DNA from 4 places in the Paragemmobacter aquarius genome. Region 1 is predicted to be linked to each of the others. Evidence: riboswitches for the same ligand, from Rfam matches in the RefSeq annotation. Region 1 holds a riboswitch; each other region holds the start of a gene.

Evidence for each region. Region 1 has a riboswitch for cobalamin ahead of HYN69_RS19285 (DUF1636 family protein). Riboswitches for the same ligand answer to the same signal wherever they lie in the genome.
Region 2: another riboswitch for cobalamin. It lies ahead of bluB (5,6-dimethylbenzimidazole synthase); the one in region 1 lies ahead of HYN69_RS19285 (DUF1636 family protein).
Region 3: another riboswitch for cobalamin. It lies ahead of HYN69_RS05205 (CbtB domain-containing protein); the one in region 1 lies ahead of HYN69_RS19285 (DUF1636 family protein).
Region 4: another riboswitch for cobalamin. It lies ahead of HYN69_RS20095 (DUF1636 family protein); the one in region 1 lies ahead of HYN69_RS19285 (DUF1636 family protein).

Annotation. Positions count from the first base shown of each region.
Region 1 covers NZ_CP028920.1:10,736-18,194, reverse strand. Annotated here, with positions in the region: gene HYN69_RS19305 (propanediol utilization protein) at 1-13, shown strand, start outside; partial or broken gene HYN69_RS19300 (threonine-phosphate decarboxylase) at 28-992, shown strand; gene HYN69_RS19295 (cobyric acid synthase) at 989-2,446, opposite strand; gene cobO (cob(I)yrinic acid a,c-diamide adenosyltransferase) at 2,451-3,104, opposite strand; cobalamin riboswitch at 3,148-3,382, shown strand; gene HYN69_RS19285 (DUF1636 family protein) at 3,472-3,828, shown strand; gene cobW (cobalamin biosynthesis protein CobW) at 3,832-4,866, shown strand; gene cobN (cobaltochelatase subunit CobN) at 4,876-7,459, shown strand, end outside.
Region 2 covers NZ_CP028920.1:177,709-185,167, reverse strand. Annotated here, with positions in the region: gene HYN69_RS20155 (multicopper oxidase family protein) at 1-462, opposite strand, end outside; gene HYN69_RS20150 (hypothetical protein) at 534-920, opposite strand; gene HYN69_RS20145 (hypothetical protein) at 1,072-1,683, shown strand; gene HYN69_RS20140 (DUF411 domain-containing protein) at 1,734-2,249, shown strand; gene HYN69_RS20135 (hypothetical protein) at 2,323-2,880, opposite strand; gene HYN69_RS20130 (ISKra4 family transposase) at 2,915-4,273, opposite strand; partial or broken gene HYN69_RS22015 (hypothetical protein) at 4,483-4,677, shown strand; cobalamin riboswitch at 4,940-5,125, shown strand; gene bluB (5,6-dimethylbenzimidazole synthase) at 5,168-5,848, shown strand; gene HYN69_RS20115 (propanediol utilization protein) at 5,841-6,647, shown strand; partial or broken gene HYN69_RS20110 (threonine-phosphate decarboxylase) at 6,662-7,459, shown strand, end outside.
Region 3 covers NZ_CP028918.1:1,069,147-1,076,605, reverse strand. Annotated here, with positions in the region: gene pepT (peptidase T) at 1-1,095, opposite strand, end outside; gene cobF (precorrin-6A synthase (deacetylating)) at 1,099-1,857, opposite strand; gene HYN69_RS05210 (CbtA family protein) at 1,904-2,638, opposite strand; gene HYN69_RS05205 (CbtB domain-containing protein) at 2,643-2,822, opposite strand; cobalamin riboswitch at 2,858-3,078, opposite strand; gene HYN69_RS05200 (DUF1636 family protein) at 3,134-3,442, opposite strand; gene cobA (uroporphyrinogen-III C-methyltransferase) at 3,439-4,164, opposite strand; gene HYN69_RS05190 (cobyrinate a,c-diamide synthase) at 4,161-5,483, opposite strand; gene cobM (precorrin-4 C(11)-methyltransferase) at 5,483-6,265, opposite strand; gene HYN69_RS05180 (cobalamin biosynthesis protein) at 6,262-6,612, opposite strand; gene cbiE (precorrin-6y C5,15-methyltransferase (decarboxylating) subunit CbiE) at 6,609-7,459, opposite strand, start outside.
Region 4 covers NZ_CP028920.1:169,509-176,967, reverse strand. Annotated here, with positions in the region: partial or broken gene HYN69_RS20105 (cobyric acid synthase) at 1-879, opposite strand, end outside; gene cobO (cob(I)yrinic acid a,c-diamide adenosyltransferase) at 884-1,537, opposite strand; cobalamin riboswitch at 1,581-1,815, shown strand; gene HYN69_RS20095 (DUF1636 family protein) at 1,905-2,261, shown strand; gene cobW (cobalamin biosynthesis protein CobW) at 2,265-3,299, shown strand; gene cobN (cobaltochelatase subunit CobN) at 3,309-6,545, shown strand; gene cobG (precorrin-3B synthase) at 6,542-7,459, shown strand, end outside.

The DNA of each region.
Region 1 (7,459 bases):
CTTGGGCGAATGACAAGGAGCACATCTATGCGCGATCACGGCGGAAATCTGGATCAGGCGATGGCCGTTTTCGGCACGGGCGACTGGATTGACCTGTGCACGGGTATCAACCGCCGCCCTTGGCCATTGCCCCTGCTTGACCCGGACTGTTGGCGCAGCCTGCCGACTCGGGCAAGTCAGGCGGGTTTGGTGGCGCAGGCGGCGCGCGCATGGGGAGCATCAGATCAAGCGGCCGGAATAGCGCTTGCGGGCGCGCAGGCGGCTATTCAACTAATGCCCTTGTTGCGGCCCGCCGGGCGTGCGGCAGTGCTGGGGCCGACCTATAACGAACACGCGGCGTGTCTGTCACAGGCAGGCTGGGATGTTGCCAATGTCAGCACGCCAGAAGCCCTGCACAGTGCCAGCCTTGCCGTGGTGGTGAACCCCAATAAACCCGACGGGCGCCGCCATACCCCGCACGATTTGCTTACCCTGTCCCGAAAGGTTGGGTTTCTGGTGGTGGACGAAAGCTTTGGTGACATCTCCCCCGGGCTTTCGCTTTTGCCGCGGGCAGGGCAGGATAACCTGCTAATCCTGAGGTCTTTTGGTAAGTTTTACGGGCTGGCAGGCTTGCGGCTTGGCTTCGCCTTTGGGGCCGATAGCGACATTGCGGCGCTGGCGCGGATGGCTGGGCCTTGGGCCGTCTCTGGCCCGGCAATCGAGATCGGACGGCAGGCGATCTCCGATACGGGCTGGGCGGATGCAATGCGCGCGCAGTTGGCACTAGACGCTGGCCGCGCCGATGATCTGGCCCGGGTGGCGGGTTGGAAGATAGCGGGGGCACAACGCTGTTCCGTCTTTATGAGACGCCCGACGCAGAAGCCGCGCAGCACCGGCTGGCGCGCCACAGGATCTGGAGCCGGATCTTCCCCTGGTCGGGCTGCCTGCTTCGGCTGGGCCTGCCGGGACCTGAGCCGGAGTGGGACCGCCTTTCGCAGGACCTGCGGCCCTAACGTGCCAACGCCAGCAGGCCCGGCACGTCCAAATGGGTTTCCAGATGGTCGGCTAGCAGGTCAAGCGTCGCCTCGACCTCGGCGCTGTGGCTGCGACCGGCGGCGTCGATCCCCAGACCCGCAAGAAACGCCGCGCGAAAGCCATCCGACTGGAACATGCCGTGCAGATAGGTGCCACTGATGCGCCCTTGGACATGGATCGCGCCCTCGGGGCGGCCGTCGATCCGGGCAAAGGGGCGGGCGCGATCAGGGCCGCTGGTGCGCCCGATATGGATCTCATACCCCTCTATGGGCTGGCCGCTGGCCAAATGGCAGCCGCGCACCCGCGACAAACGCTTGTCGGGGGTCATCAGGGTATGCACGTCAAGCAGGCCAAGGCCGGGCGTTTCTCCGGCAGGGCCCTCGATGCCGTCGGGGTCGGCAATTGACTGGCCAAGCATCTGATAGCCGCCGCAGATGCCCAGCACATGCCCGCCGCGCCGGATATGGGCGGCCACATCCACATCCCAGCCCTGCGCCCGCAGAAACGCCAGATCACCGCGCGTCGATTTCGACCCGGGCAGGATCACGAGCCGTGCGTCTCCGGGAATGGCCTGCCCGGGTTGCACCATCACCAGATTGACCCCCGGTTCTGCCTTGAGCGGATCAAGGTCGTCGAAATTGGCGATACGGGAAAAGCAGAGCGCGGCGATGGTCACGGCGTCATTGCCGCCAAGACCGCGCGGGCTTGACCCGATGTCCTGTGCATCTTCGGCGGGCAGGAGATGGGCCTTGGAAAACCACGGCACCACGCCAAAGCCGCGCCAGCCGGTGCGCGCCTGAATGAAGGCATAGCCGTCGTCGAACAATCGCGGATCACCGCGAAACTTGTTGATGACAAACCCCGCAACCATTCCCGCATCGCCCGCGTCGATCACCGCCTGCGTGCCCACGATCTGCGCGATCACCCCGCCTCGGTCAATGTCGCCGACCAGAACCACCGGCACATCGGCGGCGCGGGCAAAGCCCATGTTGGCAATGTCGCCCGCGCGCAGGTTCACCTCTGCCGGGCTGCCCGCGCCTTCGACGATCATCAGATCATGCGCCCCGCGCAAGCGATGGAAGCTGTCCAGCACCGCCCCCATCAACTGCGGTTTCAGCGCCGCATAATCGCGCGCCCGCGCGGTCGTCAGCCGCTTGCCCTGCACGATCACCTGCGCGCCCACCTCGGACTCGGGCTTGAGAAGCACCGGGTTCATGTCGGTCACCGGCTCCAGCCCGCAGGCTATCGCCTGCAATGCCTGCGCGCGGCCGATCTCGCCGCCATCGGCGGTGACGGCGGCATTGTTCGACATGTTCTGCGGCTTGAACGGCGCGACCGACAGCCCGCGCCGCACCGCCGCGCGACACAGTCCTGCCACCAGCATCGACTTGCCGACGTTCGACCCGCAGCCCTGGATCATCAGCGCGGGCATCGCGTCAGAACTCCACCCCCGGCTGGGCTTTTATGCCCGACCGGAACGGATGCTTGATCAGCGTCATCTCGGTTACCAGATCGGCGGCCTCGATCAATGCGTCCTTGGCGTTTCGCCCGGTCAGGCAGACATGGGTCAGCGGCGGCTTTTCCGCGCGCAAGAAGGCCAGCACCTCGTCAAGATCAAGGTAATCATAGCGCAGGGCGATGTTGATCTCGTCCAGCAGCACAAAGCGGATATCGGGGTTGCGGATCAGCTCCTTGGCCTTTTCCCAACCGGCGCGGGCGGCGGCGATGTCGCGGGCCTTGTCCTGGGTTTCCCAGGTAAAGCCTTCGCCCATCGCGTGAAACTGGCACAGGGCGCTGAAATGACCCTCGATCAGGCGCCGCTCGCCGGTGTCCCAGGCGCCCTTGATGAACTGCACCACGGCGCAGGGCATCCCATGTGCGATGCAGCGCAAGACCATGCCGAACCCGGACGAGGATTTGCCCTTGCCCGCCCCGGTATGCACGATCAAAAGCCCGCGTTCGCCTGCTTTTCCAGCCATGATCTTGTCGCGGGCGGCCTTTTTCTTGGCCATCTTGCTTGCGTGGCGGGCCAGATCGTCGGCCTGACCGGGCCCCGGGCCTTCGGTGGAGGTGTCGTTTGTGGCGGACATCGAGACGTTTCCTTGTTCTTGACAGCGCAATCCTTGTGGCAGACTACGGCATGAAGGAGTTGGTGCCTGTCTTAGGACAGGTGAAAAGGGAATGCGACAGGATTTGCGGCACGCCTTGCCGCAACCCCAAGCGCAGCCGCCCCCGCGACCGTGACCGGAAAGGTCTGCCCCACGTCACTGGCCGCAAGGTTCGGGAAGACGGGCAGCCCGCCGGGGCAGGCCTTGCGCCCGCCTTGAGATCCGCAAGCCGGGAGACCTGCCAGCTCCAGAACTGAAACGCGCGGACGGGGTGTTCCGCGACCTTCGGAGTTTGGGCGCATCACGCCCATGCCGCAGGCTGCCCCGTGCGACACTTACGGGAGAGGCCATGACGACTGTCTTGCATGTCTGCACCACCTGCCGCGCTGGTCAGCCGCTGCCCGACGGGCAAACCGCCCCCGGTCAAACCCTGTTTGACACGGTCGCGCAGTCGGGCCTGCCCGACGGCGTGACCCTGCGCGCGGTGGAATGTCTGTCGGCCTGCGATCATGGTTGTGCGATCGCGCTCAGCAAAGCAGGCGGCTGGTCTTATGTCTATGGCCGGATGACCACCGATGACGTGCCCGAAATCCTGCGCGGGGCCGGGCTGTTTGCCGGCTCTGCCGATGGTATCGTGCCCTGGCGCGACCGCCCCACCATCTTTCGCAAGCAAACGCTTGCCCGCATTCCCCCGCTGGAGACCTGATCCATGACCGACCTGACCAAAATCCCCGTCACCGTCATCACCGGCTTTCTGGGGGCAGGCAAGACCACGCTGATCCGCCACCTGATGCAAAACCCGCAAGGCAAGCGTCTGGCGATCCTGGTCAACGAGTTCGGCACGGTGGGGGTGGATGGCGACATCCTGAAATCCTGCGCCGATGAAAACTGCCCGGTGGAAAACATCGTCGAGCTGGCCAATGGCTGTATCTGCTGCACCGTGGCCGATGATTTCATCCCCACGATCGAGGCGCTGATGGCAATGCCGGTGCGCCCTGATCACATCCTCATCGAAACCTCGGGCCTTGCACTGCCGAAACCGCTTCTCAAGGCGTTCGACTGGCCCGCGATCCGGTCAAGGATCACCGTTGACGGCGTGATTGGCCTGGCCGATGCCGAGGCGGTGGCAGCCGGGCGCTTCGCCCCCGATGTGGCGGCGGTGGATGCGCAACGTGCTGCGGATGACAGCATCGACCACGAAACCCCCCTGTCCGAGGTGTTCGAGGATCAGATCCTGTGCGCCGACTTGATCCTGCTGACCAAGGCCGATCTGGCAGGCGAGGTGGGGCTGACCGCCGCCCGCGGCGTGATCGAGGCCGAGATGTCGCGCAAGGTGGCGATCCTGCCTGTGACGGATGGCCGGATCGACCCGCGCCTCATCCTGGGCCTTAACGCCGCTGCCGAGGATGACATCGCCGCGCGCCCCAGCCATCACGACGGCGAGGATGACCACGAGCACGAGGATTTCGACAGCGTGGTGATCGATCTGCCCGAAATCACCGACCCCGACGATTTGGCCCTGCGCATCCAGCGTCTGGCGCGCAATCAGCACATCCTGCGCGTCAAGGGCCATGTCGCTGTGACGGGCAAGCCGATGCGTCTGCTGGTCCAGGCGGTCGGAGAGCGGGTGCGCCACCAATATGACCGACCGTGGGGTGATGGGCCGCGCCAGTCGCGGCTGGTGGTGATCGCGGAACATCACCACATCGACCCTGCCGCGATCCGCGCCGCGCTGGAGGCATAAGGACCCGCGATGCACGTCGTCTTTCGCGACAGTCGGGGGTTGGACACGGCCGAGGCGCCGTTTGATCCGGGGCAGGACCCTGCCGATCTGGTGGTCCTGTCGTTTTCCGACAGCGACCTTGGCGCGTTTGCGGCCGGCTGGCAGCGGGCTGGCGGCGGTCTTCCGTCCCTGCGGCTTCAAAATATTGTTGCGCTGAAACATCCCGTCTCGGTCGATACCTATGTCGAGCGGACGCTGTCGAGGGCAAAGGCAATCTTGATCCGCCTGATCGGCGGCGAAGCCTATTGGCCTTACGGCATTGCGTCGGTGCAGGACATGGCACGCAGGCGGGGGATCGCGCTGGCGGTGCTGCCTGCGGACGGGCGGGTGGACCCGGCGCTGGATACAGCCTCGACCCTGCCGGTCTCCACCTTGCGGCGGTTGCAGGATTTGTGTGACGCGGGCGGCGCGGTGGCAGCGCAGGCGGCGCTGGCGCAACTGGCGCTGGCAGCGGGGCTGTATGCCGGGCCGGTGCCGGGCGATAAACGGATGCCCGACATGGGGATCTATGACCCCGATCAGGGCGTGATCGCGGACCTGCCGCCGGGGCGGGTCGTGCTGGTGAGTTTCTATCGCAGTTATCTTACGGCGGCCGATACCGGCCCCATCGACGCGCTGATCCTTGGCCTGCGTGCGCAGGGCGTGTCTGCGGTGGGCGTCTTTGCGCCGTCGCTCAAGGCGCCGGGTTTTGCCGATTGGCTGCGCCCCGTGCTGGCGCAGGCATGTCCGCCTGCGATCATCAACGCAACCGCCTTTTCGGCGCGCGGCGATGATGGGTCCACACCGTTTGACGTGGCGGGGTGCCCGGTGTTTCAGGTAGCGCTGTCCACCGCGCGCCGCCGCGACTGGGCCGGGTCGGATCGTGGCCTGTCACCGGCAGACCTTGCGATGCATGTCGTGCTGCCCGAGGTGGACGGGCGGCTGTTCGCGGGCCTTGTGTCCTTCAAGACTGCGGCCAAACGCGATCCCGACCTGCAATTTTCGCGCTTTGCCCATCGGGCGGACCGGGACCGGGTGGCTGCCGTGGTGGCGCGGGTCATGGGCTGGCTGCGGCTGGCGCAAACGCCGGTTGACCAGCGCCGTCTGGCAGTGATCCTGTCCACCTATCCCGGTCGCCCGCATCAGATGGCGCATGCGGTGGGGTTGGATGCGCTGGCCTCGACCGAAGGCCTGCTGGCCGATCTGGGCGCGGCGGGCTATGGCGCGCGGCCATGCGCGCTGGCCCCAGCCTTGCAAAACGACACGCTGGCATGGCCGCTGAAGGACTATCTGGCCGCGCTGACCAGTCTGCCTGATCCTTTGCGCGACGCGCTGTACGGCGCGTGGAGCGCGCCCGAGGATGACCCTGCCTGCCGCGATGGCGCGTTCCATTTTGCCGCGACGAGGGCTGGGGACGTACTGGTGGCGCTGCAACCCGAACGCGGCGAGGTCGCCCTGCGCGACGGCGAATACCATGATCTGTCGCGCGTGCCCCGGCATGGCTATGTGGCGTTCTATCTGTGGCTGCGCGCGCAGGGGTTGCACGCTATCCTGCACATGGGTGCGCATGGCACGCTGGAATGGCTGCCGGGCAAATCGGTGGCGCTTTCCGCCGCCTGCTGGCCCGAGGCGCTGGTGGGCGATCTGCCGGTGATCTATCCGTTTATCGTTAACGATCCGGGCGAGGCCGCACAGGCCAAGCGGCGCATCGGCGCGCTGACCCTTGGCCACATGCCGCCGCCCTTGCGCGCCGCCGTGGTGCCCGAAGGGATGCACCGTCTGGAACGGCTATTGGACGAATATTCCACCGCCGACGGGTTGGACCCTGGTCGCCGCAACCGGCTGATCTCCGAGATCCGCAGCGAAGCGCAGGCATCTGGCGTCGAGACCGATCTGGGCATTCCAGAGGGCGCCAGCCCTGCCGAGGCGATCACCCGCATCGACCGCTTTGTCTGCGACATCAAGGAAAGCCAATATGGCGACGGGTTGCACGTGCTGGGGCGCGGCGCTTGCGGTGCGGCAGAACGCGACGGGCTGATGCGGGCTCTGGCGGGGCTTCGGGTCGCGCCGGGCCCATCAGGGTCGCCCGCGCGGGGGCGGTCTGATGTGTTGCCAACCGGGCGCAACCTGTTCGCGGTCGATCCGCGCGCCGTGCCCAGTCGGGCCGCGCAAACGCAGGGCGTCAAGCTGGCCGAGGAACTGTTGCGCCGGCATTTGCAGGATCACGGCGACTGGCCGCGCGGGCTGGTGGTCGATCTGTGGGGCAGCGCCACCATGCGCACCGCCGGCGAGGAATTCGCCATGGCGCTGCATCTGGCCGGGCTGGCCCCGGTCTGGGACGCAGGGTCGGCGCGTGTGTCGGGTGTCGAGGTCGTGCCGCTGGCCTTGCTGCGCCGCCCGCGCATAGATGTGACGCTGCGGGTGTCGGGCCTGTTCCGGGATGTGTTTCCCGGGCTGGCGACGCTGTTTGAAACCGGGGCCAAAATGCTGGCCGACCGCGACGAGGCCCCCGAGGACAACCCCTACCGCGATGCCGCCGCACGGGTCTATGGCCCAAAACCGGGCATGTATGGGC
Region 2 (7,459 bases), 170 kb from region 1:
ACGATCTGCCGCAACATCCTCGGGCCGCCGCACGATCAGTGGCGCTGCTAGAAGTAGCATTTCATGCGCCGGGACGTGGGCGTGCATCCAGTGGGTGCCCGGCCTTGCCGCGAAGTCGTAGGCGCGGATGTCACCGGGCTGCAGCATTGGCATCGGCAGGTCGGGGACACCGTCCTGTGCGTTGTCGGGGATCTGTCCGTGCCAGTGAATGATGGTAGGCTCTGCGAGCGAGTTCTTGAGGTCAACCGCAAAGGCCTGTCCAGGATCGAGTACAAGCCCCGAGCGGCCATTGCCATCCATGAGCCCCCAGACGGTTGCGGCCCGGCCTTTGATGTCAAGCGTCCGGGTTGTGGCCGTCAAAGACATCCGGGCGGATTGGGCCCGCACCCGAGCGGGCAGGACCAAAGATGCGGCCGTGGCCGCAGAAGCGGCCAAAAAGCCGCGACGAGAAAGAGATAGCATGCGAGTTCTCCTGAATCGCTAGATGATTGGGACGAGCGGTTTCCGGCTCAGGCCGGAACCGCGGGGTCAAATCACTGCATTTTGGGAGGGTGCCCCAGAGGCGGAATGGCCAGCGAAGCAAACAGCAAGCCGAAATGGAGCTCGACATCGGCGGCACGCGCCACCACTTCGGTACCACCGTTCGGTGCGGGCAAGGCCGCAGTGGCGAAAAGGCAATGCTGCTGGCAAAGAACCTGTTGCGCGTCGCTGTCAGGACCGTCAGTCGTCTGCATGGGCATCAAATGGCCAGCCATCGCCATTATCTGTGCATGGTCGACCTGAGATTGCCCGCGCCCTTCGCCCAAAGCCATCACGGGCAAGATCGCCGCCAAAAGGTAGGCGGCAAAGATCAGGACACGCATGCCAAAGGTCGTAAATGTCATGGTTGGAATACTATCAGGATGGGCCGTTGCCGTCACCTGACAGTTTGGTGTCCCTGCCCGACATCGGGCTGTCTCGCGTGCGGTAACAATGCCGAGTTTTCTGATTTCTTGAAACGCTATCGCAAAGTTTACTGGAAACCGCGTCCGGCGAGCAGGACCATTCAGGAAAATGCGGGACAATGATTTGATGAAAAAGCTCCTCCTCGCCCTCACAGCATTGATTAGTCTGGCCGCCTGCGGGGCCGAACCTATCTGGGCGCCGGATGATGTCGTCGCGACCGCGCGCTATGCGCATCCCGGGCCGACCTCGGTTACTCTCTACACGGTACTCTCGACCCGAAGCGGTGCGGGTGCGCATGCGGGACTCCTGATTAACGGATCAGAGCGTGTTCTGTTCGATCCGGCTGGATCCTGGCGGCATCCCAGACTTCCCGAACGCAATGATGTCCATTTCGGGATCACCCCGAAGATGGTGGATTTCTACATCGACTACCACGCCCGTGAGACCTTCGACGTCGTGGAACAGACAGTCGAGGTTTCCCCTGAAATAGCCGCGATGATCATGCAGCGGGCCATGGCTTACGGTGCCGTACCAAAGGCCAACTGCACCATTGCCTTGTCGCGCGTGCTGGAAGGCGTTCCAGGCTTCGAGAGCCTCCCTATGACCTGGTTCCCGAAACGGATGATGGAGGGCTTTGCTGAGCTTCCAGGCGTGACGACCCGAAAAATCACAGATGACGATGCCGATCAAAATCATGGGGTTCTGCTGGTCCAGGCCAGCGATGCGCAGCTGGAGTAGTTTTTTGGTGATTGCTCCGGCAGAAACCACGACTTCACTCGCCACAGCAATTGTTCGGCGGTATCGTCGGCGACAACTTTCGACATGAGGTACATTTGATGAACATGACGCGTCGCACCATTCTGACTGCAGGTCCAGTTTTCCTGGCCATCGCCGCCACACCGATGCTGGCGGAAACGGATGCGCGCATCCATGTGGTCAAGGACCCCGGCTGTCCATGCTGCAATGCCTGGATCGGACACCTTCGCGAGAATGGTTTCAATGTAAGCTTTGAGGAGCGCAGCATCGAAGAACTCGCGGCGTATAAGCGCGAGCGCGGCATTCCGGAAGAACTGTCCTCCTGCCACACGGCGACGATCGATGACTATACCATCGACGGGCACGTCCCCGCCGCAGACATCCGCCGCCTTCTGGACGAACGTCCAGAAGTGGTCGGACTTACCGTTCCGGGTATGCCGTTCGGTTCACCCGGAATGGGACCGGAGACGGAGCGCGAGGCATACGAGGTTCTTCTCGTCGGACTCGATGGCAGCAGCCAGGTCTTCACCAGCTATCCGAGCGCCTGACTTCGCTTCAGGATGAAAGGGCGTCACAAGAAGCAGTGGCACGAAGCGCTTGTCTCCAGGTGCCACAGCAGTATCAAGGCAAACCCAACTCGGTTGACCGCCATACTTCTTCCAGCGCGGCCTGCAGGTTGACGCCGTCCAATGGTCTGATCGCGGCATCAAGACATCGCGCGGCGTGATAGGCCGTGGCCGCCATTGCACTGGGCGCCGTGCCATGGACGAGCCGGTAACGCGCCGCGAAACTGTCCATCTGACTCTCGCCTTCCCATCCCGCTGGAAGGACATCCTGCACCAAGACGATGCCTTCCGATTGATACGCGCGCGCGGTTGCGCTGGCTGCTGGCTCGGGGCCAAGGACCACCACCACATCGGGGGGCTCGCTAGGTGTTCCTAACAGGTCCTCGACCAACCCTGCTGCTTCGCGCGGAAGCGGCAGAACATGCACATCAACCCCGCCCAAATGCCCGTCAGACGTCTCATTCGCGTGCCCATCCCGCTCGTCCGCCGCCAGCAGGAAACCGCGGACGGCTTCGGCGAGGCCTACTTCAAGGTCTTCGCCGACGACCAGAAGTGCGGCCGTGAACGAATGCGCCGATGCAATCCCTGACATCCCCATCCACAGTGCGGCCACCAGGACGGGACTGGGAGTGGGCAAAACTTGGGGGTCATGCGGCTGCTCTTTGGTAGGCTCCGGTTAGCCGACCGTCGAGAACGGCGGCGCGGACAACAGCCACGCGGTGGGCTCCATTGGGCGACCATCTCATGCGGCGGCGCTTGCCCATGCGGGTGTTCCCGATGTCGTCCACGCAGCCCTCTGCCCGGGATGAAGAAATCGGAAAACCCGTGCGGTACCGCCGACCATAGTCGGTCAGGCTGTCCATGTTGTTCGCAAGGTAGGAATAGAGGTCCCGGCACCGGGCTTGCACGCGTCGGGCTGCTTCAGCCGCCATGCGATCATCTGTATTCAGCCGCGTGCAATCGACGATCAACCATTGCAGACTGGTCGTGGCCGTTAGAACTTTCCCATGCCAAAGGTACCATCGCAGTGTTTCGGCCGGACGTTTGAACAACACTGGAATGCCGGAGAAACCCCTGCTCTGCAGCAGGCCTTTTACGGCGTTCTCGACGTGCTGAATACGCATCGAGATATGCCACCAGTCGAGGATGTGGCGGACCTTTCCATCGACGGCATTGCGGACGAGGTTTGGCAGGGCTGGTTCCCCGTCCGAAATTACCGTGACGGTTTGTTCGTGATCCCAACCGAGAGCCCTCAAGTGCTGGCGAAGCTGACTGGCAGGTGACAGGACCGCCTGTTGCACCAAGCCGAAGCGACGGCACCTATCGTGGCCTTCAATTTTACCGACCACAACATCGAGGTGTCGCTTCTGATATTCCGGCCTGCATCGGATATGCGCACCGTCCAGGAAAACCGTCAGCGCAGGCGCCTCTTCGGCGGCTGAAGGAACCAGCGGCTCATTCTGCTCGCTGTCGCAGATTTCCCGGGCAACTTTGCCCAGTCGATTGCGCACCGATGTGTTCACCTGCTTCGCGCAAGGCAGAAAGGTTTCCAGAATACGCACCGCTTCCCGAAAGGAATGACGCGCTCCAAGTTCGGCTTGAAGGCGTCGCAGTTCCGGGGTCGATCGATCCGGGAAAAAGTGAGCGAGAGGCGAAAGCGGTCCGCCCAAGACAACATCGGATTTTGCATTGCAGGCGCAACGCCGAATGCGCGGCGCTTTGACCTCGAACCTGCCGAAGAGTGTGTCGAGCACCCGCGACCGATAATCATGTATAGCCCGGACCCCGTCGCAGTCCGGGCAGATCCGGCTGGCTTCGGAAATTTCCTCGATCTGGTCGTGCAGGATCGCACTTTGCAATTGCCCCAGGATCGTCTTCGCATCTTCGAGCAACAACCCGAACCCCTCAGGCTGCGTGCGTCGAAACGGGCGGGACAAACGGCCGAGACGATGCCTCTTTGTGGTTCCGTTCTCAAAGGTCGTCTCGACAATAATCCGCACTTCCATGGCAGTTCCCTTCTCAATGAACCACCAACATACACAGACACCCCCAAGTTTTGCCCACTCCCCTTTGATTTTGTTGACTTTCGCATACCGCATTTAAGGGCTACGCGACACTCGGGTTCATGCGCCGTTGGCGGACCGGTTCGTCAAGCACGGCTCCAAAAGCTTCATCTGAGCCAGAACCGTTGGCCAAAGAAGATCCCAAGATGCAGGAATTTCATGACCAGATCCGCGCCGCGCCGAGTTCCAACCGGGAATTTCATGCCTCTGACCTTTGTCGCCTCATCGGGCAGGCTGCTTACGACGCACGCATCGTAGACGTCATCCGGCAGTTGGGTTGTCCGAGGTTCACGGCGACGCTTGCAGTTCATGGCCGTGCTGTTTTGGCCGGAGAAATTCGGAGGTGATACCTCTCCCAATTGAAACCGCGAACCGAAGTCGCAGTACGGCTTTTTGTTTTTGCAGAGCAAACAAATTTCGATCCTCTGAAACGCGTTCTTTCTTGTTTGCTAACGGCAAGCTACCCAAAAGGCGAAGTTGCAGCATTTGGACCGCAACAAAATCATGAGAAACGCCCAAGTCCGATTTGTCAGTTACCGCCACACAAGCTATGGCGTTCTTGGAGATGGCGTCCCTCCGATGTGCAGTTGCGCGCGCGTTTCAGTGGGATTAAGCCAGTTGTTGTCTGGTGCCCTTCGTCTTGGCGAGGGGATAATCGGGAACGCGGTGCAACTCCGCGACGTGCCCAACGCTGTAAAGTGGACGGGACCACAAATGCCACTGGCCGAAAGGTTCGGGAAGGCGTGGTTCCGGATGAAGCCAAGTCAGAAGACCGGCCAGACGAAACCGGGGCGGGCGATGGCCGGCGCAGGTCCCGTTTCTGTGCAGGGGAAGACTATGACCGCCGAACCGTTCTTGACTGATGCCGGGCCGTTTGCCGAGGCCGAGCGCGCTGCCGTATATCGCGCGATTCACACCCGCCGCGACGTACGCAGTCAGTTTACCGACCGCCCAATTAACGACGCCACACTGTTGCGCCTGCTGACAGCAGCGCATCATGCGCCCTCCGTCGGGCTGTCGCAGCCTTGGAATTTCATCGTGATCCGGTCAGAGGCAGTAAAGCTTCGGGCGCAGACGGCATTTGCCAAGGCCAATGCCGAGGCACAGGCGATGTTTCCCGAAGACCGCCGTGCGCTTTATTCGTCGCTCAAACTGGAGGGCATACTGACCGCACCCATAAGCCTGTGTGTCACATGCGATCACAGCCGGGGTGGCCCAGTGGTGTTGGGGCGCACGCATCAACCGCAGATGGATGTCTATTCCACTGTATGCGCTGTGCAGAACCTGATGCTGGCGGCAAGGGCCGAAGGGATTGGCGTCGGTTGGGTCAGCATCTTTGACCCCGCCGACATGCAGCAACTGTTGGATCTGCCCAATCATGTCAGCGCGGTGGCGTGGCTGTGCCTTGGCCATGTCGATGCGCTTTATTCCGAGCCCGAGTTGCAAGCGAAAGGCTGGGCCCAGCGGGTTCCACTGGCCGATCTTGTTTTTGCCGAACGCTGGGGGCGGCGTGCCTAGACCGATTTCGGTGCCCTGCCATTTCGGCGAATGGATGCAGGGGCGGCTGGGGCCAGCTGGCCCAGTGGCGCTGATCACGCTGACGCCTGCCGGTCCGCGGGTGATTGCGCGCTGGCGTGCGGGTGTCGGGCTGGCGTGTCAGTCGGTGACGCATGGCCCAATGGATCCGGCGTTGCTGGCGCGGTTTGCGCGGGCGCTTGGTGGATTGCCACCGGGGCGGACCCTACTGCGGGTGCCTTATCCGCCTGGCCTGGGCACTGGCATGTCCACCGCTGGTCTGCTGGGGGTCGCGGCCTTTGCTGGGCGGGCGCTTGCGCCGCTGTCTCTGGCGCGGGCTTGTGTGGCCGCCGAAGGAGCCAGCGATCCGCTGATGTTCGCCCAACCTTCGCGGCTCTTGTGGGCCTCGCGTCAGGGGCGGGTTCTGGCGCGATTGTCGCCGCAGCCGCGCGCGCACCTGCTGGCCGGGTTTTGGGGTCCAGCACGGCCGACGCAAGCGGGCGATCTGGCATATGCCGACGTATCGGACCTTCTGGAGCGTTGGCAGGCCGAGGCCCCGCTGGCCACCCGTGCCGCTCTTGCCAGCGAGAGTGCGGCGCGCTGCGTTGCCCTTCGCGGCCCGTCGGAGGACCCGACCGAACGGCTTGCACACGATCTGGGGGCGCTTGGGTGGATGATGTCGCATTCGGGTGCGGCGCGGGCGCTGATCTTTGCCCCGGGCGCTCTGCCGCGCCATGGTATGGCGGCATTGCGTGAGGCTGGGTTGCGAGGTGTTCATCATCTGGCCACCTTGGGCGAATGACAAGGAGCACATCTATGCGCGATCACGGCGGAAATCTGGATCAGGCGATGGCCGTTTTCGGCACGGGCGACTGGATTGACCTGTGCACGGGTATCAACCGCCGCCCTTGGCCATTGCCCCTGCTTGACCCGGACTGTTGGCGCAGCCTGCCGACTCGGGCAAGTCAGGCGGGTTTGGTGGCGCAGGCGGCGCGCGCATGGGGAGCATCAGATCAAGCGGCCGGAATAGCGCTTGCGGGCGCGCAGGCGGCTATTCAACTAATGCCCTTGTTGCGGCCCGCCGGGCGTGCGGCAGTGCTGGGGCCGACCTATAACGAACACGCGGCGTGTCTGTCACAGGCAGGCTGGGATGTTGCCAATGTCAGCACGCCAGAAGCCCTGCACAGTGCCAGCCTTGCCGTGGTGGTGAACCCCAATAAACCCGACGGGCGCCGCCATACCCCGCACGATTTGCTTACCCTGTCCCGAAAGGTTGGGTTTCTGGTGGTGGACGAAAGCTTTGGTGACATCTCCCCCGGGCTTTCGCTTTTGCCGCGGGCAGGGCAGGATAACCTGCTAATCCTGAGGTCTTTTGGTAAGTTTTACGGGCTGGCAGGCTTGCGGCTTGGCTTCGCCTTTGGGGCCGATAGCGACATTGCGGCGCTGGCGCGGATGGCTGGGCCTTGGGCCGTCTCTGGCCCGGCAATCGAGATCGGACGGCAGGCGATCTCCGATACGGGCTGGGCGGATGCAATGCGCGCGCAGTTGGCACTAGACGCTGGCCGCGCCGATGATCTGGCCCGGGTGGCGGGTTGGAAGATAGCGGGGGCACAA
Region 3 (7,459 bases), on a different replicon from region 1:
CTCGGTCAGCCGCGACCCGTCGGTGCCGCCACGTATCGGCACCGATACCGCAGCAATCCCCTCGGCCTCGCAGGCCGCCCGCGCCAACTCGACTGGCGTCATGTCCTTTTCCAGCCAATAGCGCATGTTGCGATACTGCTTGGTGATCTCGACCGAGATCACCGCCCTTGGCTCGCCCGCCTGCACCGCATCACACACGGCGCGCAACAGCGCCCCCTTCGCCGCCAACCCGTCCAGTTCGAAATCGCGCAAGATGAAGCGCAACTCGGCCTCGGCCGCCGTGCCGCCCATCTGGTAGCAATGCACGAACCCCTCGCGCCCTTCGGTCACTTCCGGCACCAGCGTGCCCTGCGGCAGCGCAGCGATGATCTTGGCCGCCAGATGCAGCGCATTGACCAGCTTGCCCTTGCCATAGCCCGGATGCGCCGACACGCCCGTGACCCGCACCACCGCGCCATCGGCGGAAAAGCTTTCATACTCGATCTCGCCCACCATCCCGCCATCCAGCGTATAGGCAAAATCGGCCCCCAGATCGGCAGGCAAACGCTTGTCCACCCCGCGCCCGATCTCCTCATCCGGTGTAAAGGCGATCCGCAGCCCCGTATGCGGAATATCCCGGTTCGCCAACAAATGCCGCGCCAGCGTCATGATGATGGCGATCCCCGCCTTGTCATCGGCCCCGAGCAGCGTTGTCCCGCTGGCGGTGATGATGTCATGCCCCAGCTTGTCTGCCAGATGGCGCGAATTCTCGGGCGAAAGCCGCAACTCCGGCGCATCGGGGAACGTGATATCCCCGCCGTTGTAGCCGCGATGCACCACAGGCTTCACGCCCGTCGCATTGAACTGCGGCGCGGTATCCATATGCGCCAGAAGCCCGATCACCGGCCCCTTTGCCGTGGCCGGAACCGTCGCCAGCACCGCGCCATATTCCGTAATCCGCACATCGGCAGCCCCGATCCCCGTCAACTCCTCGGCCAGCATCCGCGCCAGAACCCACTGGATATCCGTGCTCGGCCCCGTGGCCGATGTCTCGTCGCTCTGCGTGTCGACCCGCGCATAGCGCACCAGCCGTTCCTCAAGCTCGCGGTCGAACATCGCTCATCCCTTCCGGCGCAAAACGTAGATATCCATGATCCAACCATGCTCGGCCCGCAGCCGCTCGCGCAAGGGCGGGATCGTCGTGGCCATTTCGGCAAGCGGCCCCTCGGCCAAGACCTGCTCGGCCATGCCGACATAGGCGCCCCACCAGATATGCACGCCCGCAGGCTGCACCGAGCCGAACGAACACTCCCCGTCCAGCATGACGACCAGCGTATCCACCCCCGCAGGCCAGCCATGATCGCGCAACTGCCGCCCCGTGGTGACGGTAAAGGGCGCACCCACCTCGTTGACCGGAATGGCATGCCCCGCCGTAAGTACCTGCATCGAGGTGACCCCCGGAACGACCGTCACCACAGGCGCAGGCTTAAGCCGCGACGCGATCCGCAACGTGCTGTCATAAAGCGAAGGATCGCCCCAGACCAGCAACGCAACCGTGCGAATATCTCGCGAAAATCCCCGTCCGTCCTGAACCGTTGCAATCGCTGCAACCCAAGCCGCCGCAATCGCATCATGCCAGGCATCCACCCCTGCCAGATACCCGCCCGATACATCGCGCTTGGGCATGTCGAACACGGCCACCGGCACATCGGCCGCATGTTCGGCCAGCATCGCATGGCGCAATCCGGCAAGGTCGGATTTGTCCGGCCCCTTCTGCGGGATCAGGATCAGGTCCGCCCCCCGCATCGCCTTGATCGCCTGCAGCGTCAGATGGTCGGGGTTGCCCGTGCCGATGCCGATCAGGACCAGCTTTTCCATACCACCCTCCCTTTGGTCAGGGGGCGGAACATCCGCCCCCCGCCCGCTATACCCGTTCGCCCCGCGCCCAGACAGAGCCAGCAACCCAGCCAAGCACGGCCCATGCCACCAGCCCGACACCCAGCACGCGCGCCGCAAAGGCCGCGCCAAGCTCGGGCGGTGCCGAGCCGTAATATTCGCCCAGCGTCGGCGCACCGATGACATGCGGCAAGGCCAAAGCCACACCCGCCAACACGAACACCCATGCCTTGCGCCCGTAGCCCAGCCCCAGCAGGCCCGCCGCCGTCAACAGCGCCGTCCCCCACCACCAGACCTGCCGCGCACCAAGATCGGCGGCAACCGTTCCGGGCAGTTCGGGCGCAAGCCCCATCGCAGGTGCAAGCTGGAACACGGCAAACCCGCCGATCCCCCACAAAAGCCCCTGCACCGCCCCGATCCGCGCGCCGAAGGTCGAAGCCGCACCGAAACCCGCGATCAGGATGAAGCCGTAAGCCACGTAGATCAGCACGGTGAACAGAACCGTAAGCCCGTCCCGCGCCAATCCGCCACTCTCGCCATGCTTATGCGTCGCGTGGTCATGCCCCGCGTCCTCGCCTGACGCTTCGCCCGCATCCGCATGCACCGCATGATCCCCGCCGCCCGCGAAATGCGTCAGCGCGCCGGATTCATACTGCTCGCCGGTCAGGATAAGCGCTTGGACAAACGAAAAATGCAACAGGGCGGCAATCAGCCCTGCTGCACAACCGGCGAACACCGCGCCGGTCACCAATCTCTGGAACATCAGTTCAGTGGCAGGGGAAGCCGGTCGCGTGGCGCATGTCATGCGCCGCATCGTGCAGCGTCGCCGACTGGGCATGGCCCGCCACGAACATCAGCGCAACGCCGATGGCCATGACAGCGATGATCGAACCCGCGGCCTGTGCCAGCGTGCCCGAGGATTTCTTGACCGAAGCAAGGGTCGTCATAATGTCGTTCTCCCGACCGTCACACCCGACGGCGTATGTTTCATCCCTGCAAGGTCGGTCTCCTGGCTCGCGGGTCGTAACGGCCTTCACCTTCCCATCCCCTTGCGGGAACAGTGGTCGTCGAAGGCCGCTCGCCGCTTACAGTCGCGGGGGCGGCTGGGGCCATGGGCGCCGTATTCGGTCCGCCCCTTCCCCATTCCCGTTTCAGCCCCTGTGCTTTGCACGTTAACGGGGCACCTTGCCCTTCCATCTGCACATCAACCGCCCCTGCGGTCAAGGTGCTTTGCGGCAGATCGCAGCCCAAGCGCGACCTATCCGGGGATTCGCGCCACGGCCTTCATCCGCAACCCGCCGATTGCCCGCGCATCGGCCAGATTGCCATCAGCCGACGCTCCGTAAAGCCCCGCGAAAACCACCAGCTCGGGCAGGTCATCCGCCACCACATCGCCGAACAGATAGGCCGTCTTGCCCGCATCCCTGAACGCCACCGTCGATGCCCGCGCACAACCGGACATGCAGTCGACCAGCGCCACCTCGGCCAGCCCGCCCAGCGCCTCGCGCAGGGTCTCGGCAAACCCCGCCCGCCCCAGCGCGCAACTGCCGCAGACAGTGATCTTCACGCACCATCCCCCGCAAGCGGACCGTATAGAATCAATCCCGGCAACAGCCCCGGCCCCTCGGCCAGCAGCGCCGCCAGCCCCGCGATCGTCGTCCGCGTCAGCCGTTGCTCCGGATGCCCAACCGACTCGGCCAGCATCGCCGGAGTATCCCCCGGCAACCCGTGCGCCATAAGCCCCGCACACATCGCCCCGAACGTGCGCTTGCCCATGAACACCACCGTCGTCGCCAGCGGGTCCGCCAGCGCGGCCCAGTTCAAATCCGCGGGCAGCCCCCCCGTCACATCCGCGCCGGTCAGAAACTGCACCCGCCGCGCCGTCAGCCGCCGCGTCAACGGTATCCCCGCCGCCGCCGCCGCCGCACTCGCACTCGTCACCCCCGGAATGATCTCATAAGGAATCCCCGCTGCCTGCAAAGCGTCGGTCTCCTCCTCGAGCCGCCCGAACAACCCGCAATCGCCCGACTTCAGCCGCACCACCCGCGCGCCCGTGGCGGCATATTCCACCAGCAAACGGCTGACATGGTCCTGCTTGGGCGATGCACGCCCCGCCCGCTTGCCCACACCGACCAGATCGGCCCCGTCGCGCGCGTGGCCCAAGATCGGCCCCGAGGACAGGTCGTCGAACAGCACCGCATCCGCCTCCCTTAACCGCGCCACGGCCTTGAGCGTCAGCAGTTCCGGATCGCCAGGACCCGAGGATACGAAAGAGACGAAGCCCGTCATGTGGCCTCCGCAATCAAGTGAAAGAACGTCCCCGTCACGCGCCCGCCGCCCCCGAACGCAGCCCATGACCCGGTTTCGGCCACCTCGGCCCCCGTCGCATCGACCACCCGCGCCAGCGCCGCATCGGGCTGCGCCAATATCGTCGCGTAATGGAATTCATGCCCGCGCAACCGCGCGCCCGCGCCATGCCCCGGCGTTTCGGTCAGGGTCTCGGCCAAGCGGTAGCCAAGATGCATCCGCCGCTTGGCGAAACTCGTCTCCAGCCCCAGCAATCCGGCCATCTCGTGCCGCGTCCCGTCCGCCGCCACCAGCCCCGCGCCCAGCGCCATGTAGCCGCCGCATTCGCCATGCACCGCCCGCGTCCGCGCGAAAGCCCGCAACCCCGCACGGAAATTCGACGCCGCAGCCAGCCGCCCCGCGTGCAATTCCGGGTATCCCCCCGGCACCCAGCACACATCCGCGCTGTCATCAGGCGCTTCATCCGCCAAGGGTGAAAACGGCAACACCGTCGCCCCGTCCTTGCGCCACGCATCGATAAGATGCGGGTAAACAAAGGAAAACGCTGCATCCCGCGCCAGCGCGATCCGCCCTGCCGGAGCCTTCACCGCAACCGCAACGCCCGCCGCAAGCGTAGGGGAAGCCGCCGCGATCACCGCATCAAGATCGACATGTTCGGCAATGAACGCCCCCGCCTCGGCCATGAACGCCGCAAGCCCCGCCATCTCTTCGGCCTGCACCAGCCCCAGATGGCGCTCGGGCAGCGCGATCGACGCACGGCGCGGCAAGGCCCCGAACACCCGAACCCCCGCCCGCTCCATCCCGTCACGCACCAGCGCCTCGTGCCGTGGGGATGCCACCTTGTTCAGCACCACGCCCGCAATCTTCACATCCGCCCGCATCGCCGCAAAGCCCAGCGCCACGGCGGCGGCCGATTGCGCCTGCCCGCCCACATCCAGCACCAGAACCACAGGCCAGCCCATCCGTGCCGCGATATCAGCCGAAGCGCCCGTTCCGGCCTCACCCGCCCGGGCCACGCCGTCGAACAGCCCCATCGACCCTTCGGCGATCACCAGATCGGCCCCGCCCGCCGCGCCCACCAACCCGTCGAGCATCCCGCCCGTCATCGCCCATGCGTCGAGGTTCACCGAAACCCGCCCCGCCGCCGCCGTGTGGAACGCCGGGTCGATGTAATCCGGCCCGCTCTTGAACGGCTGCACGTTCAGCCCCCGCGCCCGCAATGCGGCCAGCAAGCCCAGCGTCACCGTGGTCTTGCCCGTGCCTGACGCCGGAGCGGATACCAATAGTCCCGCAGGCAGCATCACACAGCGTCCGGAAACCGCGGCGCCGTGCCGACAGGCCGATACCGCCGGTCATAATCGCCCGCATACAAACGGCTTTCCCCGAATTCCTCGGCCCCGATGGCACGCCCCACCATGATCAGCGCGGTCCGTTCCATCTCGCCCGCAATCGCCGTCTCGAGCGTTTCCAGCGTGGCATGCACGATCCGCTGATCCGGCCAACTTGCCCGCCAGACCACCGCCACCGGACAGTCGCCACCATAATGCGGCGCGAGGTCCGCCACGACCTTATCGAGGATATGGATCGACAGATGGATGCACAGCGTCGCCCCCGTGGCCGCAAACGCCCCGAGGTTCTCGGTCTCGGGCATCGCCGTCGCCCGCCCGCTCGTGCGCGTCAGCACCACCGACTGCGCCACGCCGGGCAGCGTCAGCTCGGCCCCCAGCGCCGCCGCAGCGGCAGCAAACGAGGGCACGCCCGGCGTCACATCATAGGCGATCCCCATCTCGCGCAACCGGCGCAACTGCTCGCCCATCGCCGACCAGATCGACAGATCCCCCGAATGAAGCCGCGCCACGTCCAGCCCCGCATCATCCGCCGCCTTGATCTCGGCCATGATCTCATCCAACGACAACGGCGCGGTGTTCACCACCCGCGCCCCCGCCGGACAATGCGACAGCAACGCCTCGGGCACCAGCGACCCTGCGTATAAACAAACCGGAGACGCCGCGATCAGATCGCGCCCGCGCAAGGTTATCAGATCCGCAGCCCCCGGCCCCGCCCCGATGAAGTGAACCGTCATGCCCCGTCTCCTTCCGCTATCGCGGCTGTCGCCATACCGTTCGGGGCGACCACGCGCCCCACCACCAACCGCGCATTCCGCCCCGCCGCAACCAGCGCCGCCGCTTCCGCAACCGACCCCGTCCCGAACGCCTCTGTCACACGCACTGATGCCGTCGGCGTTGCCGTTCCCGACACATCCACCGCCCGCACCGCCAACCCCGTCCGCGCCGCCAGCGCCAGCATCACCGCAGCCCCCGCCTTGCTCGTATCGGTCGCCAAGGCATCCGCATCCCCCGCCAGCGCCAAAGCCGCCGCCAGATCATCCACCGTGGCCGCCCCGCGAAACCCGATCCCTGCCACCCTCAAATCACCGCACTCCATTGCACCACCGGACGCGATGCCGTCCAGCCCCGCATCCGGCCAAGCGGCGCATCCCGCGCCACATCGAAGCGGTAAAGCGCCCCGCCATGCGCCGCCTGCAACGCATAGGCCAAAGCCTCGCTCTCCAGCGTCACCGCATTGGTCACCAGCCGCACGCCACGCGGCAACAGCCCGATCAACCGCGCCATAAGCCCCGCATCGGCCCCGCCGCCCACGAACACGGCATCAGGCTTCGGCAGGTCCGCGATCACCTCGCCCCATACCCCTTCATGCACGGCCAGCCGATGATCGACCCCGAACCAATCCGCATTGGTCCGGATATTCGCCACCCGCTCGCCCCGCGCCTCGACCGCATGGGCAAAGCCCCCCGCCAGACACCACTCGACCGAGATCGACCCCGACCCCGCGCCCAAGTCCCACAAAACCTCGCCCCTGCGCGGGGCCAGCGCCGAAAGCGTCAAGGCGCGGATCGGCCGCTTGGTGATCTGCCCGTCACTGGCAAACAATCCGTCCGGCAACCCGCCCGCGCGTGGCAACCCCTGCCCCACCGCTTCCACAGCCACCGCAACCGGAGCCGCCACATCCGCCAACGCAAACCCGTCAGCCACACATTCGCGCACCCGCTCGCGCGGCCCGCCCACCCGCTCGCACACCGTCAGCCGCGACGCCCCGAACCCCGCTTCCACCAGCCATTGCGCCAGTTCCGCAACCGCCGCCCCGTCGCGCACCGTGGCAATCACCCGCACGCCCTGCGCCAGCACCCCGCGCAACCGCGCAAAGGGTGCTGCATGCAAGCCGACACACTCCACCGCCTCCAGCCGCCACCCCAACC
Region 4 (7,459 bases), 160 kb from region 1:
TGCGTCTCCGGGAATGGCCTGCCCGGGTTGCACCATCACCAGATTGACCCCCGGTTCTGCCTTGAGCGGATCAAGGTCGTCGAAATTGGCGATACGGGAAAAGCAGAGCGCGGCGATGGTCACGGCGTCATTGCCGCCAAGACCGCGCGGGCTTGACCCGATGTCCTGTGCATCTTCGGCGGGCAGGAGATGGGCCTTGGAAAACCACGGCACCACGCCAAAGCCGCGCCAGCCGGTGCGCGCCTGAATGAAGGCATAGCCGTCGTCGAACAATCGCGGATCACCGCGAAACTTGTTGATGACAAACCCCGCAACCATTCCCGCATCGCCCGCGTCGATCACCGCCTGCGTGCCCACGATCTGCGCGATCACCCCGCCTCGGTCAATGTCGCCGACCAGAACCACCGGCACATCGGCGGCGCGGGCAAAGCCCATGTTGGCAATGTCGCCCGCGCGCAGGTTCACCTCTGCCGGGCTGCCCGCGCCTTCGACGATCATCAGATCATGCGCCCCGCGCAAGCGATGGAAGCTGTCCAGCACCGCCCCCATCAACTGCGGTTTCAGCGCCGCATAATCGCGCGCCCGCGCGGTCGTCAGCCGCTTGCCCTGCACGATCACCTGCGCGCCCACCTCGGACTCGGGCTTGAGAAGCACCGGGTTCATGTCGGTCACCGGCTCCAGCCCGCAGGCTATCGCCTGCAATGCCTGCGCGCGGCCGATCTCGCCGCCATCGGCGGTGACGGCGGCATTGTTCGACATGTTCTGCGGCTTGAACGGCGCGACCGACAGCCCGCGCCGCACCGCCGCGCGACACAGTCCTGCCACCAGCATCGACTTGCCGACGTTCGACCCGCAGCCCTGGATCATCAGCGCGGGCATCGCGTCAGAACTCCACCCCCGGCTGGGCTTTTATGCCCGACCGGAACGGATGCTTGATCAGCGTCATCTCGGTTACCAGATCGGCGGCCTCGATCAATGCGTCCTTGGCGTTTCGCCCGGTCAGGCAGACATGGGTCAGCGGCGGCTTTTCCGCGCGCAAGAAGGCCAGCACCTCGTCAAGATCAAGGTAATCATAGCGCAGGGCGATGTTGATCTCGTCCAGCAGCACAAAGCGGATATCGGGGTTGCGGATCAGCTCCTTGGCCTTTTCCCAACCGGCGCGGGCGGCGGCGATGTCGCGGGCCTTGTCCTGGGTTTCCCAGGTAAAGCCTTCGCCCATCGCGTGAAACTGGCACAGGGCGCTGAAATGACCCTCGATCAGGCGCCGCTCGCCGGTGTCCCAGGCGCCCTTGATGAACTGCACCACGGCGCAGGGCATCCCATGTGCGATGCAGCGCAAGACCATGCCGAACCCGGACGAGGATTTGCCCTTGCCCGCCCCGGTATGCACGATCAAAAGCCCGCGTTCGCCTGCTTTTCCAGCCATGATCTTGTCGCGGGCGGCCTTTTTCTTGGCCATCTTGCTTGCGTGGCGGGCCAGATCGTCGGCCTGACCGGGCCCCGGGCCTTCGGTGGAGGTGTCGTTTGTGGCGGACATCGAGACGTTTCCTTGTTCTTGACAGCGCAATCCTTGTGGCAGACTACGGCATGAAGGAGTTGGTGCCTGTCTTAGGACAGGTGAAAAGGGAATGCGACAGGATTTGCGGCACGCCTTGCCGCAACCCCAAGCGCAGCCGCCCCCGCGACCGTGACCGGAAAGGTCTGCCCCACGTCACTGGCCGCAAGGTTCGGGAAGACGGGCAGCCCGCCGGGGCAGGCCTTGCGCCCGCCTTGAGATCCGCAAGCCGGGAGACCTGCCAGCTCCAGAACTGAAACGCGCGGACGGGGTGTTCCGCGACCTTCGGAGTTTGGGCGCATCACGCCCATGCCGCAGGCTGCCCCGTGCGACACTTACGGGAGAGGCCATGACGACTGTCTTGCATGTCTGCACCACCTGCCGCGCTGGTCAGCCGCTGCCCGACGGGCAAACCGCCCCCGGTCAAACCCTGTTTGACACGGTCGCGCAGTCGGGCCTGCCCGACGGCGTGACCCTGCGCGCGGTGGAATGTCTGTCGGCCTGCGATCATGGTTGTGCGATCGCGCTCAGCAAAGCAGGCGGCTGGTCTTATGTCTATGGCCGGATGACCACCGATGACGTGCCCGAAATCCTGCGCGGGGCCGGGCTGTTTGCCGGCTCTGCCGATGGTATCGTGCCCTGGCGCGACCGCCCCACCATCTTTCGCAAGCAAACGCTTGCCCGCATTCCCCCGCTGGAGACCTGATCCATGACCGACCTGACCAAAATCCCCGTCACCGTCATCACCGGCTTTCTGGGGGCAGGCAAGACCACGCTGATCCGCCACCTGATGCAAAACCCGCAAGGCAAGCGTCTGGCGATCCTGGTCAACGAGTTCGGCACGGTGGGGGTGGATGGCGACATCCTGAAATCCTGCGCCGATGAAAACTGCCCGGTGGAAAACATCGTCGAGCTGGCCAATGGCTGTATCTGCTGCACCGTGGCCGATGATTTCATCCCCACGATCGAGGCGCTGATGGCAATGCCGGTGCGCCCTGATCACATCCTCATCGAAACCTCGGGCCTTGCACTGCCGAAACCGCTTCTCAAGGCGTTCGACTGGCCCGCGATCCGGTCAAGGATCACCGTTGACGGCGTGATTGGCCTGGCCGATGCCGAGGCGGTGGCAGCCGGGCGCTTCGCCCCCGATGTGGCGGCGGTGGATGCGCAACGTGCTGCGGATGACAGCATCGACCACGAAACCCCCCTGTCCGAGGTGTTCGAGGATCAGATCCTGTGCGCCGACTTGATCCTGCTGACCAAGGCCGATCTGGCAGGCGAGGTGGGGCTGACCGCCGCCCGCGGCGTGATCGAGGCCGAGATGTCGCGCAAGGTGGCGATCCTGCCTGTGACGGATGGCCGGATCGACCCGCGCCTCATCCTGGGCCTTAACGCCGCTGCCGAGGATGACATCGCCGCGCGCCCCAGCCATCACGACGGCGAGGATGACCACGAGCACGAGGATTTCGACAGCGTGGTGATCGATCTGCCCGAAATCACCGACCCCGACGATTTGGCCCTGCGCATCCAGCGTCTGGCGCGCAATCAGCACATCCTGCGCGTCAAGGGCCATGTCGCTGTGACGGGCAAGCCGATGCGTCTGCTGGTCCAGGCGGTCGGAGAGCGGGTGCGCCACCAATATGACCGACCGTGGGGTGATGGGCCGCGCCAGTCGCGGCTGGTGGTGATCGCGGAACATCACCACATCGACCCTGCCGCGATCCGCGCCGCGCTGGAGGCATAAGGACCCGCGATGCACGTCGTCTTTCGCGACAGTCGGGGGTTGGACACGGCCGAGGCGCCGTTTGATCCGGGGCAGGACCCTGCCGATCTGGTGGTCCTGTCGTTTTCCGACAGCGACCTTGGCGCGTTTGCGGCCGGCTGGCAGCGGGCTGGCGGCGGTCTTCCGTCCCTGCGGCTTCAAAATATTGTTGCGCTGAAACATCCCGTCTCGGTCGATACCTATGTCGAGCGGACGCTGTCGAGGGCAAAGGCAATCTTGATCCGCCTGATCGGCGGCGAAGCCTATTGGCCTTACGGCATTGCGTCGGTGCAGGACATGGCACGCAGGCGGGGGATCGCGCTGGCGGTGCTGCCTGCGGACGGGCGGGTGGACCCGGCGCTGGATACAGCCTCGACCCTGCCGGTCTCCACCTTGCGGCGGTTGCAGGATTTGTGTGACGCGGGCGGCGCGGTGGCAGCGCAGGCGGCGCTGGCGCAACTGGCGCTGGCAGCGGGGCTGTATGCCGGGCCGGTGCCGGGCGATAAACGGATGCCCGACATGGGGATCTATGACCCCGATCAGGGCGTGATCGCGGACCTGCCGCCGGGGCGGGTCGTGCTGGTGAGTTTCTATCGCAGTTATCTTACGGCGGCCGATACCGGCCCCATCGACGCGCTGATCCTTGGCCTGCGTGCGCAGGGCGTGTCTGCGGTGGGCGTCTTTGCGCCGTCGCTCAAGGCGCCGGGTTTTGCCGATTGGCTGCGCCCCGTGCTGGCGCAGGCATGTCCGCCTGCGATCATCAACGCAACCGCCTTTTCGGCGCGCGGCGATGATGGGTCCACACCGTTTGACGTGGCGGGGTGCCCGGTGTTTCAGGTAGCGCTGTCCACCGCGCGCCGCCGCGACTGGGCCGGGTCGGATCGTGGCCTGTCACCGGCAGACCTTGCGATGCATGTCGTGCTGCCCGAGGTGGACGGGCGGCTGTTCGCGGGCCTTGTGTCCTTCAAGACTGCGGCCAAACGCGATCCCGACCTGCAATTTTCGCGCTTTGCCCATCGGGCGGACCGGGACCGGGTGGCTGCCGTGGTGGCGCGGGTCATGGGCTGGCTGCGGCTGGCGCAAACGCCGGTTGACCAGCGCCGTCTGGCAGTGATCCTGTCCACCTATCCCGGTCGCCCGCATCAGATGGCGCATGCGGTGGGGTTGGATGCGCTGGCCTCGACCGAAGGCCTGCTGGCCGATCTGGGCGCGGCGGGCTATGGCGCGCGGCCATGCGCGCTGGCCCCAGCCTTGCAAAACGACACGCTGGCATGGCCGCTGAAGGACTATCTGGCCGCGCTGACCAGTCTGCCTGATCCTTTGCGCGACGCGCTGTACGGCGCGTGGAGCGCGCCCGAGGATGACCCTGCCTGCCGCGATGGCGCGTTCCATTTTGCCGCGACGAGGGCTGGGGACGTACTGGTGGCGCTGCAACCCGAACGCGGCGAGGTCGCCCTGCGCGACGGCGAATACCATGATCTGTCGCGCGTGCCCCGGCATGGCTATGTGGCGTTCTATCTGTGGCTGCGCGCGCAGGGGTTGCACGCTATCCTGCACATGGGTGCGCATGGCACGCTGGAATGGCTGCCGGGCAAATCGGTGGCGCTTTCCGCCGCCTGCTGGCCCGAGGCGCTGGTGGGCGATCTGCCGGTGATCTATCCGTTTATCGTTAACGATCCGGGCGAGGCCGCACAGGCCAAGCGGCGCATCGGCGCGCTGACCCTTGGCCACATGCCGCCGCCCTTGCGCGCCGCCGTGGTGCCCGAAGGGATGCACCGTCTGGAACGGCTATTGGACGAATATTCCACCGCCGACGGGTTGGACCCTGGTCGCCGCAACCGGCTGATCTCCGAGATCCGCAGCGAAGCGCAGGCATCTGGCGTCGAGACCGATCTGGGCATTCCAGAGGGCGCCAGCCCTGCCGAGGCGATCACCCGCATCGACCGCTTTGTCTGCGACATCAAGGAAAGCCAATATGGCGACGGGTTGCACGTGCTGGGGCGCGGCGCTTGCGGTGCGGCAGAACGCGACGGGCTGATGCGGGCTCTGGCGGGGCTTCGGGTCGCGCCGGGCCCATCAGGGTCGCCCGCGCGGGGGCGGTCTGATGTGTTGCCAACCGGGCGCAACCTGTTCGCGGTCGATCCGCGCGCCGTGCCCAGTCGGGCCGCGCAAACGCAGGGCGTCAAGCTGGCCGAGGAACTGTTGCGCCGGCATTTGCAGGATCACGGCGACTGGCCGCGCGGGCTGGTGGTCGATCTGTGGGGCAGCGCCACCATGCGCACCGCCGGCGAGGAATTCGCCATGGCGCTGCATCTGGCCGGGCTGGCCCCGGTCTGGGACGCAGGGTCGGCGCGTGTGTCGGGTGTCGAGGTCGTGCCGCTGGCCTTGCTGCGCCGCCCGCGCATAGATGTGACGCTGCGGGTGTCGGGCCTGTTCCGGGATGTGTTTCCCGGGCTGGCGACGCTGTTTGAAACCGGGGCCAAAATGCTGGCCGACCGCGACGAGGCCCCCGAGGACAACCCCTACCGCGATGCCGCCGCACGGGTCTATGGCCCAAAACCGGGCATGTATGGGCTGGGCATGGGCACTGCCATGGACGCATTCACCGACGAAGCGCGTGCCGCAGCGGGCGAGGCGTGGATCGCGGCCTCCAGTTGGGCGATCGGCGCGGACGGGCAATCGCACAGTGACCGTGCCGGGCTGGAGGCCCGCTTGCGCAGCGCAGACAGCTTTGTGCATGCTCAGGATCTGCCCGAAAGCGATCTGTTGCTGGCGGCCGATTACGCGGCGCATGAGGCGGGGTTTGCTGCCGCGCTTGCCCGACTGGGGGCGGCGCAACCCGCCCTTTATCATCTTGATGCCACGCAACCCGACCGCCCCCGTGCCCGCAGCTTGTCCGAAGAAATCGCTCGCGTGGTGCGCGCCCGCGCGGCGGATCCGGCTTGGGCCCACGGGATGATGCGCCACGGCTATCGCGGTGCCGCCGAGATTGCCGCGACCGCCGATCACTTGGCGGCCTTTGCCCATCTGGCGGGCGTGGTGCCGCCGCATCTGTTCGACCTGTATCACGAGGCGACGCTGGGCCGCAACGATCTGGTGGCCTTTATGGCGCAGCACAATCCGCAAGCCCTTGAAGCCCTGCGCGATCTGTTTCGCCGCCTGGCCGAAGCCGGGCTCTGGGTGACGCGGCGCAATTCCATCGCGGCCATGCTTCAGGTGCAGGCATGAACGAGTTTCAGGTCCAGGGCTGGTGCCCGGGTGCGTTGCGCCCCATGGAGTCCGGCGACGGGCTGGTGGTGCGGGTGCGCCCTCCCTTGGGCCGGCTGTCCCAGGATCAGGCACGCGGGCTGGCGGCTGCGGCGCGCGCGTATGGCAATGGGCTGATCGACCTGTCGGCGCGCGGCAATGTGCAGGTGCGCGGCGTGACTGCGGCGTCGCATTCCGCATTGATCGTCGGCTTGCGTGGGATGGACCTGATCGACGCCTCGCCCGAGGCCGAACAGCGGCGCAACATTCTGGTCACGCCCTTTGCCGATGTGGAAACCCTGCGGTTGGCGTCCGCCTTGGCCGGAGCTTTGGGTCAGATGCCCCCCTTGCCGGGAAAGTTCGGTTTTGTCGTCGATAGCGGCCCGGTGCCGATGATGGGCGACATCTCGGGCGACATCCGGCTGGAACGTGCGGCGGATGGGCGATTGCTTATTCGCTGCGACGGTGCTGCGCTGGGGGCGCCGGTGGACGACGGTGCGGCGGCCGCTGTCGATTTGGCGCGATGGTTCGTGGCGGCAGGCGGGGTCAGCGATGGCCGGGGCCGGATGGCGGATCTGATCGGGCGCGGCGTGCGGCCCACGGACGCGCTGACCGGCACGGTTGCCCCCGCCCCAAAGGCTGTACTGCCGCAGCCGGGGTTGGTGGCGCAGGGTGCGCTGGTGGGTGTGGCCTTTGGCCAGATGCAGGCCGAAGCCCTTGCGGGACTGGCCGATCTTGGCCCTCTGCGGATGACGCCCTGGCGGATGCTGCTGATCGAGGGGGTGTCTGTCATGCCGGCGCTGCCCGGTCTGATCACCGACCCCGACGATCCGATCCGGCGGGTCGAGGCCTGCTCTGGCGCCCCCGCCTGCCTGCAAGGGCGGGCTGCGGTGCGT